DNA from 2 places in the Paenibacillus sp. JT22N15 genome. Region 2 is predicted to be linked to the other one. Evidence: riboswitches for the same ligand, from Rfam matches in the RefSeq annotation. Region 2 holds a riboswitch; the other holds the start of a gene.
The links. A riboswitch is a leader RNA that binds a small molecule or an ion and turns the genes downstream of it on or off. The one in region 2 is predicted to bind cyclic di-AMP.

Region 1 (5,859 bases), on a different contig from region 2:
ACTCCCCGCATTTTGACGAAGACCGCGAAGCTGTTATCGAAAGAGCGCGTGCGGCAGGGGTGGATTTAATGGTTAATATTGGATTCAATCGGGAAACGATTCCAACAACACTTGCGCTGGCAGAAAAATATGATTTTATATATGCAGCAGTTGGCTGGCACCCCGTTGACAGCATCGATATGCTGCCGGAGGATCTGGGATGGATTGAAGAGCTTTGCTCTCATCCTAAAGTGGTAGCCATTGGCGAAATCGGACTGGATTACCATTGGGATACGTCCCCAAAAGACGTCCAGCATCGCGTATTTCGCGAGCAAATTCGCTTAGCCAAGAAGTTGAAAAAACCAATTATTATTCATAATCGCGATGCCCATGAGGATATTGTCAAGCTGCTGAAGGAGGAAAATGCTTCTGAGGTTGGCGGCATTATGCATTGCTTTTCCGGCAGTCCAGAAACGGCTCAAAAATGCCTCGATATGAACTTCTATATATCGTTCGGGGGACCGCTTACATTCAAAAATGCAAGGGTGCCAAAAGAGGTGCTTGCGATGGTTCCGAGTGACCGAATTTTGATCGAAACGGATGCCCCATATTTGACCCCTCATCCATTCCGAGGGAAACGAAATGAGACGTCTTATGTGTCGCTCGTTGCGGAAGCCGCAGCAGAAATATTAGGAAAATCGGTGGCCGAAATCGCCAATTTAACGACCGAAAACGGTAAAAAATGTTTCGGAATTGTGTAAAAACGGCTATAAAAACGAGAATAAGTGACCTTTACGGCGATAAAACTAATTTTTCATGCTGAAATAGACTCTCTTTTCCGTAAATATCCTAAAATTTCGCTTAAATCGGTTTTTATCTGATCTTTACAATTAGGCTCCGATGAAGGTATGATTCATTTCAGAGCTTTAAATTTTTGTATTGGATTTCCAGTTTGCGCTTAATCTTCGAACTTTGGAGAGCGGGGGAACCATGCACGATGCTGTGAGGAATTTGCGGATCACATTGCACGCGCACCTGAATTTCTTCTAGGGGTGAATTTGGCGGGGATTGCCATGAGCATTCTTCCGACGATAGGGCAGCTCTCTTGCCCGAACCCGACAGCTAACCTCGTAAGCGTTTATAGAGAGTGATCAACCTCGTGCATCCACCATTCCTGAATAGTCTATTTTGACGTTCCCGGGAAGCCACGAAACAGATCCTCTGTCGACGGGCTTTCTTTTTATTTTTGAATATTGGGTAAACCGTCGTCATAGGGTAAATCTAGGAGGTTGCAGAGGAAATATACTGGAGCGTGCTAGAAGCACGCCAATATACTATAGTCGCGTCAATGGTATCATGCGTAATTCGACGGCGGGGCTATGAAGGAGGACCGATGAAGTGGGCATTATTCAAGCAAGTGAGACCCATGGGAAACGATCATCCAGCATGTCTTTCGCATTGCGATGGAAGCGTGAAAACTTGCGTTTGATTCTTTTGAGTACTACGATCTCAATCGCTATGACTTTCATGTTTTTGGTGTTGTTGTACGGATCGGCTGACAAAAGCGTATCCGTAGTAGTGAATGGACAAGAAACCGTTGTTTCAACGAAACAATGGGTCCTGCAACGCCTACTGGATGAACAAGCTATTACAATTGGCCCGCATGACGAGGTATCTGTACCTCTGAATACGGCAGTAAAGGATGGGGACCGCTTTGAAATTAAGCATGCGGTACCGCTACTTGTAAAAGCTGATGGCAAAACATCAACGGTGTACACGACAGAGAAAACCGTGCAGGCAGCGATAAAGAAATTAAATATTCCTGTTGAAGATGATGATAAAGTATTACCTTCGCTTGGCTCGGGCGTCAGCGCGGATATGACCGTAACAGTCATTCGCGTCGATACGAAGCTAGGCAAGTCGTCCAGCACAACACCGTTCACCATTGTGAAGAAGGAAGATCCGAACCTGGAAGTAGGCAAGGAGAAGGTTGTGCAGACGGGCAAAGAAGGCGTCGTAACGATCAAAATTGAGAAGCAGTTTGAAGATGGCGTACTTGTCTCCAAGAAAGTGGTAGACAAGGTAGTCGAAACGGTTGCGGTCAATCAGGTCGTTGCAGTCGGTACGAAAAAGCCGGAGCCTAAAGTTACTGTGCTGTCGACAGCGACAACCAGCAACAATGTAACGGTAGACGGCACAACGCTCACATCCAAAAAAGTGCTCAGCAACGTCACATTGACGGCCTATTCAGCTGGCTTAGCATCAACGGGCAAGAGCGAAGGGCACCCGGACTACGGAATTACGGCCTCTGGCGCTAAAGTATCGGAAGGACGGACAATTGCCGTTGACCCGGATATCATTCCACTCGGTTGGTGGGTGTATATCGAGGGCATTGGTTTCCGCCGTGCTGAAGATACCGGAAGTGCGATCAAGGGCAATAAGATCGATGTTTATTTTGACAGTGAGAAGCAAGCTAATAAATTTGGTAAGAAAAAAGGATTTACCGTTTATGTGATTGGTCCTAACAAGCCATCGCTTAGCTAATTAGTGGCAGTTCTTTATGGATTGTGCTCTAGTTTATCGCAATCATAAGCTAAATATGACAGGATGCGGAAGAGGCCTTGCCTCTTCTTTTTGTTTGCGTCAGATTCGCTTGAATGGCCAATTGGGGTTATAATAAAACAGACGTGAATGAGCGGGTTGTTGTTGCAGCAATCGCCCATTTTTTCTGAAATATAAGATTGATAAGTTTCACGTTTATAATCAGCTTATATTTCACCGCGAAACGGCAGCTTTGCCGCCAAAGGACGGCGACAGCCGTTTACGCTTGAACGAATATCCAAGATAAGTTTCCCTTTGTGAAAGGATTGTTCGATGTGATCAAGGAAATGATTGTAGTAGAAGGCAAAGAGGATACGGTAGCGATTAAGCGGGCCGTTGAAGCCGATACGATTGAGACGAATGGATCGGCCATTGGCGAGGATGTGCTGCGGCGCATCGCGCTGGCACAGGAGCGCCGTGGCGTTATTATATTTACAGATCCGGATCATGCGGGAGAGCGTATTCGTAAAATTGTCGCTCAGCGCGTGCCGGGCTGCAAGCATGCTTTTTTACCGCAGGAGCTGGCCTCCTATAAAGGGGATATCGGCATTGAGAATGCGGCGCCTGATGCGATTAGGCAGGCGCTCTCGGAGCTGCGTACAGAAACGGCTGAGAGCGTCGGGGCCATTACATGGGACGATCTGATGGCAGCTGGCTTAATTGTGCATGAAGAAGCGGCAAAGCGGCGGCTGGTTATGGGCAAGCTGCTGGGGATCGGCTATGCGAACGGGAAGCAGTTCTACAAGCGCTGCACGAGCTTCTGCATTACGCGCGAAGAGTTTGAGAAGGCGCTGCAAGCCATGGAACAACAGGAACAGGGGTGACGAAGGCGTATGACGGAGCAACAAAGCTTAAATAAAGGCGCAGTTAAGGCCGCAGAGGTAGCTACGCCTAAACGAACAAAGGAAATTATTGCGAAGTACGGGTTCTCCTTTAAGAAGAGCTTGGGACAAAACTTTCTCATCGACCAAAATATTTTAAACAATATTGTCAGCGCAGCTGAGCTTGACGAGACAAAAGGCGCGCTTGAGATCGGCCCTGGTATCGGAGCATTGACGCAGCGCCTTGCTGCAGTTGCGGGAACGGTAACGGCTGTTGAAATCGACAATCGGCTCATTCCGATTTTGCATGATATTTTCGAAGGCGAAGCGAATGTGGGCATTGTGCACGGCGATGTGCTTAAGCTCGACCTGAAGCAGCTGTTCGAAGAGCGCTTCAGCGGCGTAACGGGCGTTAGCGTCGTGGCGAACCTTCCTTACTATGTGACGACGCCGATTTTGATGAAGCTGCTGGAAGAGCGCCTGCCGCTGGAAAACATCGTCGTCATGATCCAGAAGGAAGTCGCGCAGCGGATGGCAGCAAAGCCAGGCGGCAAGGAATATGGCAGCCTGAGCGTGGCTGTGCAATATTATTGCGAGCCAAAGCTCGTCTGCACCGTTCCGCATACGGTGTTTATTCCACAGCCGAATGTGGATTCAGCTGTCATTAAGCTTGCGCTGCGGGACAAGCCGGCTGTTGATGTGCCCGATGAGGCGCATTTCTTCCGCGTCGTGCAGGCCAGCTTCGCACAGCGCCGCAAGACGCTCTACAACAATTTGACGGCGCTTGTGGGCAAGGAACAGCGGGAGGCCCTTACAACGCTGCTGCAGGGGCTTGCGATCGATCCTGCGCGGCGGGGTGAAACATTGTCGCTGGAGGAATTCGCCAAGATCAGCCGTGCATTTTTGGAAGTGGGCTGGAAAGGCTAAATAAAGATGGGCGCCGCCGGGCAATGGCCTCGGGGCGCCCGTTTGTTTTTTGCGCACACTACACGCCTTATGCCCATAGGATAGACGAAGAGGTGATTTACCTATGGAGCAAGGGGAGCTGGTCGTCCGCAAATCGTATGGCGGTGACGTGCTATTCCGCGTAGAAGCTGTTCGAACACATCATGCCCTGTTGAAAGGCACGGATTACCGATTGCTTGCGGATGCACCGATTCCTGATTTATCGGTTGTTCGCGATCCAAAAAAAGAAAAAGCTACGCAGCTGGTTCGAGTGAAAGTAAACGACTCGCTCAGCCGCATTCGTCAGCAGCATGAGCAAATGGCCGTTCAGGTGAAGGCGGATATTCGGCATGCGATGCCACAAAGCCAGCCTTTCTTCGAGGTGCCCGGCAAAGTGCTGCATTTGGACGGTGACGGCAATTATTTGCGTAAAAGCATGCAGCTGTACCAGACGATGAACGTACCGGCACACGGCGTGCACGCGCATGAATCACAGATGGCTGATTTGCTTTACCGTCTGCTGCCTCAAGTGAAGCCGGACATTGTGGTCATTACGGGACATGACGGTGTGCTAAAAACAAGGCTGGAAGCCGATCTGCACAGCCTAAGCAGCTATAAAAACTCGCAGAGCTTCTATAATGCGGTCCGCGTAGCACGGGAGTATGAGAAGAACCGCGACGGCCTTGTCGTCATTGCGGGAGCGTGCCAGTCGCATTTTGAGGCGCTGCTGCAAGCCGGTTCGAACTTCGCAAGCTCGCCCGGGAGAATTTTGATTCATGCGTTAGACCCGGTATACATTGCGATCAAAGCAAGCTATACGTCCATACGAGATACAATTAACCTGGCTGATGTCATTCATGGCACCATCAGTGGCATTGATGGCGTAGGCGGCATTGAGACGCTGGGAAGGTACCGAATTGGTTTGCCAAAACCTAAAATTAAGGCAGCCGAGTCATCCTTGCAAAGCATTTCCTAACAAACGGCCGAGTGCAGTTGAGACTCGCAACAGTTCTCGGCTTCATTGATTTTATAATTTTTCGATAAATTATTCATGGAATGATAAAAATGGATGAAAACACCGTTGACAATTAAATAAGTTGACTGATATAATATTTTGCTTTGTTTGACAACCCCTCTCCATTTTGTTATAATGGACAAGGAAAGAGGTGGTAGTGGACAATGGCAAAAAATGCCCTACTGGATATAAAACGCAATTTGGAAGCTCATGTGGGCTCCAAGATTCGTCTGCGAGCAAATGGCGGTCGTCGTAAGACCGTTGAGCGCACCGGTGTGTTGGAAGAAACCTACCCTTCTGTTTTCATTGTTAAACTGGATCAGGAATCGCAGTCATTCAAGCGTGTTTCCTACAGTTATGCGGATATACTGACGGAGTCGGTGGAAGTGACCGTATGCAATGATGAAGGTCAAGTCCGAATTACCCAGACATAACATCAGATCTATAGATGCCGACAGGCTATACTAAACGCGGAGACGACAGTTCTTCGCGTTTTTT
Region 2 (5,859 bases):
GTGGATCGATAAGCAGGATTGGGAGTACGAGACCACGTTCGGCGTAACGCCGGAAATGCTGGCACAATCGCATCTGGAGTTGGTATTTACTGGACTTGATACGTATGCTGATGTGTACGTCAACGGCAAGCATATGCTGTCGGCGGATAATATGTTCCGCAGCTGGAAAATGAATGTGAAGCCGGTTTTGCAGCCGGAAGGCAATGTGATTACAGTCAAGTTTCGTTCGCCTGTTAACGAGGATTTGCCGAAGCTTGAGAAGCTGGGCTATCCGCTTCCGGCGGCGAATGACCAATCAGAGCTTGGTGGACTTGGCGACAAGAAAATCAGTGTTTTTGCCCGCAAAGCTCCGTATCATTATGGCTGGGACTGGGGCCCGCGATTTGTGACGAGCGGCATATGGAAGGAAGTGAGGCTCGTTGCCTGGTCAGAGGTGCGACTGACAGATCTGTATATCGAGCAGCAGGAAATCACCGCAGCCCATGCGAGCCTAAGGATTGCAGCAGAAGTGGAATGCGAGCAAGCTTGGCAAGGGGTGCTGCGGGTAAATGCCGACGGCAGGGTCTGGGAGCAGCAGGTTCAGCTGGCGGCGGGCTTGCAGACGGTGGAGCTGGCGGCGTCTATTGCGCAGCCGCGGCTTTGGTGGTGCAGAGGCCTCGGCAAGCCGGAGCTGTATCATTTTGAAGCGTTGCTTGTGCAAACAAAGGATGGGGTCGAGCAGCCCGTAAGCAGCCGCAGTGTAACGACGGGTTTGCGGGCAGTGAGGCTGGTAACCGATCAGGACGAGCAGGGCCATGCCTTTTATATCGAGCTGAATGGGGTTCCGGTGTTCGCGAAAGGAGCCAATCATATTCCGAATGACAGCTTCCTGCCTGACGTGACCTATGAGCGTTACCGTCATGAAATTGCGAGTGCTGCGTTATCCAATATGAATATGCTCCGGGTGTGGGGCGGCGGCATTTATGAGGCGGATGCCTTCTATGAGCTGTGCGATGAGTACGGATTGCTCGTTTGGCAGGACTTCATGTTCGCTTGCAGCATGTATCCCGGAGATGAGGCTTTTCTGGAAAATGTGCGTCTGGAGGCGGAGGAAAACGTTCGGCGTCTGCGCAATCACCCATGTATCGCCATATGGTGCGGCAACAATGAAATCGATACGGCCTGGTCGCATTATGATGAAAATATGGGCTGGGGCTGGAAGCGCGACTATACGCCTGAGCAGCGCGAGCAGCTGTGGGCTGATTATGAGGCGATTTTCCACCGGATATTGCCGCAGGCGGTCGCGGGGCTTGGCAATGGTATTGCGTATTGGCCTTCTTCACCGATGCGGGGGCTGACGGGAGACGGTGAGCAGCATGCTTTCAACTTGTCGAAGAGCGGCGATATTCACTATTGGGGCGTCTGGCATAACGTAGAGCCTTTTGAAAAATACAACGTCCACGTCGGCCGATTCATGAGCGAATACGGCTTCCAATCGTTTCCTGAGCTGCAAACGGTGCAGCAGTATGCGGAAGAAGCGGACATGGCCATTGAATCGGAGGTAATGCTGGCGCATCAGAAAAACGCGCGCGGCAACCAGTTGATCAAGGAATATATGGATATGTATTTGCGCCAGCCGAAGGATTTCCCGGCATTTCTTTATTTGAGCCAGGTTTTGCAGGCGGAAGCGATGAAGACAGCGATTGAAGCCCATCGGCGGAAAAAGCCATTTTGCATGGGGTCCCTGTATTGGCAAATGAACGATTGCTGGCCTGTCGCCTCATGGGCGGGAATGGACTATTACGGGCGCTGGAAGGCGCTGCAATATTATGCGGCACGCAGCTTCCGCGACATCATGCTGTCGTTTGACTGCGCGAGCAGCGGCCGCGTCGATTGTTATGTATTGTCAGATCAAAATGAACCTTTCATCGGCGAGCTTGCGCTTGAGCTGCGTTCATTCACGGGCGAGGTGCTGAAGCAGTTTGCCGTTCCGGTATCGCTTCAGCCAAACAACGGCCATATCGCCTGCTCCTTAGAGCTGGAAGCGCTGCTTTCCGAAGGCATTCAGCCAGGTGAAGTCGTTCTTGTGGCGAAGCTAAAGCAGGGTGGACTGCTCGTGGAGGAAAAGGAGCATTATTTCAGGCCGATGAATGAGCTTGAGCTTGCGGCTCCGGCCATAAAGATCAGCGAGGTTCAAGGCAGCGGCGGCACCGCTTATGTGCTGGAGACGGATACGCTGGCCAAGCAGGTTCGACTTTCTGCGTCGATCGAAGGTATTTTCAGCGACAACTATTTCGATCTGCTGCCGAACGAACCGCGTACGATTACGTTTTACGCGCGAAATCCGCAAGGAGATCAGGCTTTCAGCGCTGCGTCGCCGGGCGAGCTGAATGTCCATTCGATGACCGATTTTATTTAAAATATAGGAAAGTATATGATTTTCCCATCCTTTCTCTATATTTCTCGGACTGAAACGCGCCGCGCCGCCAGAGGACGGCGAAAGCCGTTTCACCTTGAAAGGACAAGCGGCCGATAGAAAAAAAGGAACCTTTCCTGCCAGCTGAAACATGGCGGGGAAGGTTCCTTTGCGTTATGGTGATCTAAAATAAGCTAAAAAATAGAAAGGTAGAATAAGGAGCGGCTAAGTAAAATAGGTTCCTCAGAAGCGCCGTCGTCCGGTTCAATTTCTGCGGTCCAGCTTTTGAGATGATGAATCGCATGATCGAATAGGTTGTACACACTGTGATGATCGGCTTGCTCGCTCCGAAGCGACCGTCCTGTAATAGACAAGGTGCCGATAAAGCTGCTCAGCGCGCTGCACCACAGGCCCCAATCATTAGGGCGCTCCATCTCGTCGACAAAAGTCTCGCCAAAGCCAATGCCTTTGTCCGTCGTTACCCGCAAGCAGGCACGGTTTCCGGCGTCGTCTACATTGAGTGCTGGAATGACAAACAGCTCAATGCGTTTGACCGTAAGCTTCATTGCGTGCTTCGCCTTAGGCGGAGCGTCCGGCGCATGAAGGACAATCATATTCATCTCTCCTCACGTTCGCTTACGGAGTTAGCTGTCGGATTCGGGCCAGTGAGCTGCCCTACCAGTGCGAGATGCACCGGATTCACCCCTTGCGATTCAAGCTTTCGCTTCAACCACGTTGTTGGTTCCCCCGCTTTTTCAATTGAAAAATTAAGCGATTTAATATTAGAGTGCTAGAATTCGGCTAGGGATATATATTAAACCGTTATTCCTCAATTGTAAACCTTTTAGTAGTAAATAAAATAAATAGTACTGCTGCCTTATAGGCAAACGGGCGCTGCCGTCATTTGGTGGCAGCGCCCGTTTGCCATAGAAATAGCTGCGGATTTATCAGAAAACACCTATTTGTAGACTGACCGCTCATGTATACGTTGTTGTGAGCTAGTGCATTGGGAAAATCCAGCCAACCCATAGAGCAAGAAGAGTGAGGGTAAACAGCAGCACAGGCGGAATGATGACAAGCGTTACTTTGACATAATCCATCCAACTGATTTTTACTTTGGATTTCTGCACAAGATTCATCCAAATGAGTGAGGCTAGCGTGCCTATCGGTAAAATGAGTGAGCCAATATCGCTCCCAATGACGCTGGCGAGGTAGGCGATTTTGAGGGTAAGCGGGTCGAGGTTCATTTCAGTAAGCGTGATCGTGCCGATCATGAGTGCGGGATGATTGTTGACGAGTGTAGACATGGCGGAGACGAGCCCTCCGATTAAAATGCTTGCATTCATCAGGCTGCCAGTAACGAGCGGCTCGAACACCTGAACGAGTCCTTGCGTCAGGCCAATGTTGTGCAGGCCATAAATAATGATATACATGGCGAAGGCGAATATGAGTATATGCCAGGGGATTTTACGCAAAATGTCGTTCGGTGGCATTTTCAGGTAAATCCAGCGCCAACAAAGGAGCAGCAAGGAGCCGAAAACAGCGACCCACTCAACGGGGATGTGCAAATAGGATGCAGCAAATAAGCTGAGCCGAACGGAGAAGACGAAAAGCAGAATCGATTTCATAAAGCGGCTGCTGTATTTGGGCTGTGCAGGCTTGCTTCCGGCAGGAGTGAGTAAAGGATGGTAGCCAGAGTGAATAGGGACGATTGAAATCGTATGGGGTACTTCCCGGGGAAGCTGATGGTAAAAGTAGAGGAACAGCAGCAAGGTGAGCAGCAGCAGACCTAGTGTAGCGGGGATAAACATCATGACGGTATGCATGTACAAATCCATGCCGACGATTTTCAGCGCAATCAGATTTACAATATTGCTGACTCCGATGGGAGCGCTGGAGGCGGTAGCGATTAATGCTCCTGAGAGTAGGTATGGAATTTTTTGGTGGTTTTTCAGTCCCATGTGATGCAGCATAATGAGCAAAATCGGGGTTGTGATAAGAATGCTGCCGTCATTGTTGAAAAATAGCGTCATCAGAAAACACATCAGGTTTACATACCAGAACAACCTGAGTCCTGAGCCTCGTGCTCGAATAGCAAGCCCTTCGGCTGCCCAGATGAAAAAGCCGAAGCTTTCTAGCACGATAGCCATGACGATCGTTGCCATAATAGTGATGGCAGCTCCGCTTACAGTGGCGCTAATATGCGCTAGGTCCGACAACGAGACGACTCCGCTCAATAGGACGAGAATGGCGCCAAACGTAGCAGGAATGGCTTCATTCAGCCCTCTGGGTCGCCACAAAATGAGCAAAATAGTGAAAAGGAAAGCAAACAGGGACACGATAATGGAAGGTAGCGAGATCAAATGTTAATCACCTCGAATTCTTGATTAAATTCATAGTGAAGCAGCAAAGGGTTATTCATTTGCGGCAGCGGCAGTATGCTGAGCGGTTTCTATGCTAATGCTGTCATAGCGATTATCTGTTGCCGTAGAGGATAGGGTTAGAATAGTAGGCTGTTTAATCGGTGGAGGAGGCTTAAGAATGAAATAGAGGGACAGGCCTGATGAGCAAATAATGAAGACAGTAAGCAATCGGGTTTCCTCCTTTCTAGTGATAACGCATATGAGGACAATTATCATGGGGAGATACGAATAATATATTTATATGTGGCCTACTGATAGAGGGTACTAGACGTTAATAGTAGATTGCTATAATTCCGCGAAGCGTCCCCCACTCCGAAAACACAAAACAACCCCGGCCCGATGGAGGGCCGAGGCTGCTTCGTTAACCTTTTACTTGGATATGGACATAGGCGCTACCCAATTGGATGACCATTGCTGCAATTCGCGAATGACCGGCTCCAGTGCGTGTCCCTTTTCAGTGAGCGAATATTCAATGCGAACTGGAATGTCTGGAAAGACGGCGCGGCTTACAATGCCCTCAACTTCAAGATCCTTAAGCCGCTCAGACAGCAGTCTGCCGCTAATGGGAAGGGCGCCTTGAATGCAGCTGAAGCGCTGCGGCCCGGACAGCAACTGATAAATGATCAAGCCGGTCCATCGTTTGCTTATAATGTCCATCCCTTTGTGCAGGCGCGGACAAAGCCCGGATTTCTCCATGTAGATCACCTCATTATAACTTGCTATTAAGTATAGCTTTAATAGTATTTATATACAAGCAAACTTTTTGAACGCTCATAACTTGACGTAATGGAATTTCAAATATATAATTAGTTACTAATGGTAAGCGAAAATTTGTTCCCCTATGATTGTTAATAAGGCAAGGTGCATGTATAGCAGATGAAGCTTAGCCTTTCAACCTATTATATCAAATACAGATGAAGAAGGTGCACACTAATGATTAAACCATCCATTCGTTCTATTATAAATGACAAAATAAAAACAATTGAAGGCGATTCATACGATATCCACGTTGTCGGACCGATTCAGCTCCCGGTTGAGCTT

Region 1: another riboswitch for cyclic di-AMP. It lies ahead of AC50X8_RS28425 (resuscitation-promoting factor); the one in region 2 lies ahead of AC50X8_RS03020 (hypothetical protein).

What each region holds. Positions count from the first base shown of each region.
Region 1 covers NZ_JBXENV010000019.1:10,885-16,743, forward strand. Annotated here, with positions in the region: gene AC50X8_RS28420 (TatD family hydrolase) at 1-740, shown strand, start outside; cyclic di-AMP (ydaO/yuaA leader) riboswitch at 925-1,132, shown strand; gene AC50X8_RS28425 (resuscitation-promoting factor) at 1,378-2,523, shown strand; gene rnmV (ribonuclease M5) at 2,856-3,404, shown strand; gene rsmA (16S rRNA (adenine(1518)-N(6)/adenine(1519)-N(6))-dimethyltransferase RsmA) at 3,414-4,328, shown strand; gene yabG (sporulation peptidase YabG) at 4,432-5,322, shown strand; gene veg (biofilm formation stimulator Veg) at 5,526-5,795, shown strand.
Region 2 covers NZ_JBXENV010000001.1:679,314-685,172, reverse strand. Annotated here, with positions in the region: gene AC50X8_RS03025 (beta-mannosidase) at 1-2,398, shown strand, start outside; gene AC50X8_RS03020 (hypothetical protein) at 2,590-3,009, opposite strand; cyclic di-AMP (ydaO/yuaA leader) riboswitch at 3,014-3,179, opposite strand; gene AC50X8_RS03015 (arsenic transporter) at 3,394-4,758, opposite strand; gene AC50X8_RS03010 (winged helix-turn-helix transcriptional regulator) at 5,188-5,514, opposite strand; gene AC50X8_RS03005 (GTP cyclohydrolase II) at 5,752-5,859, shown strand, end outside.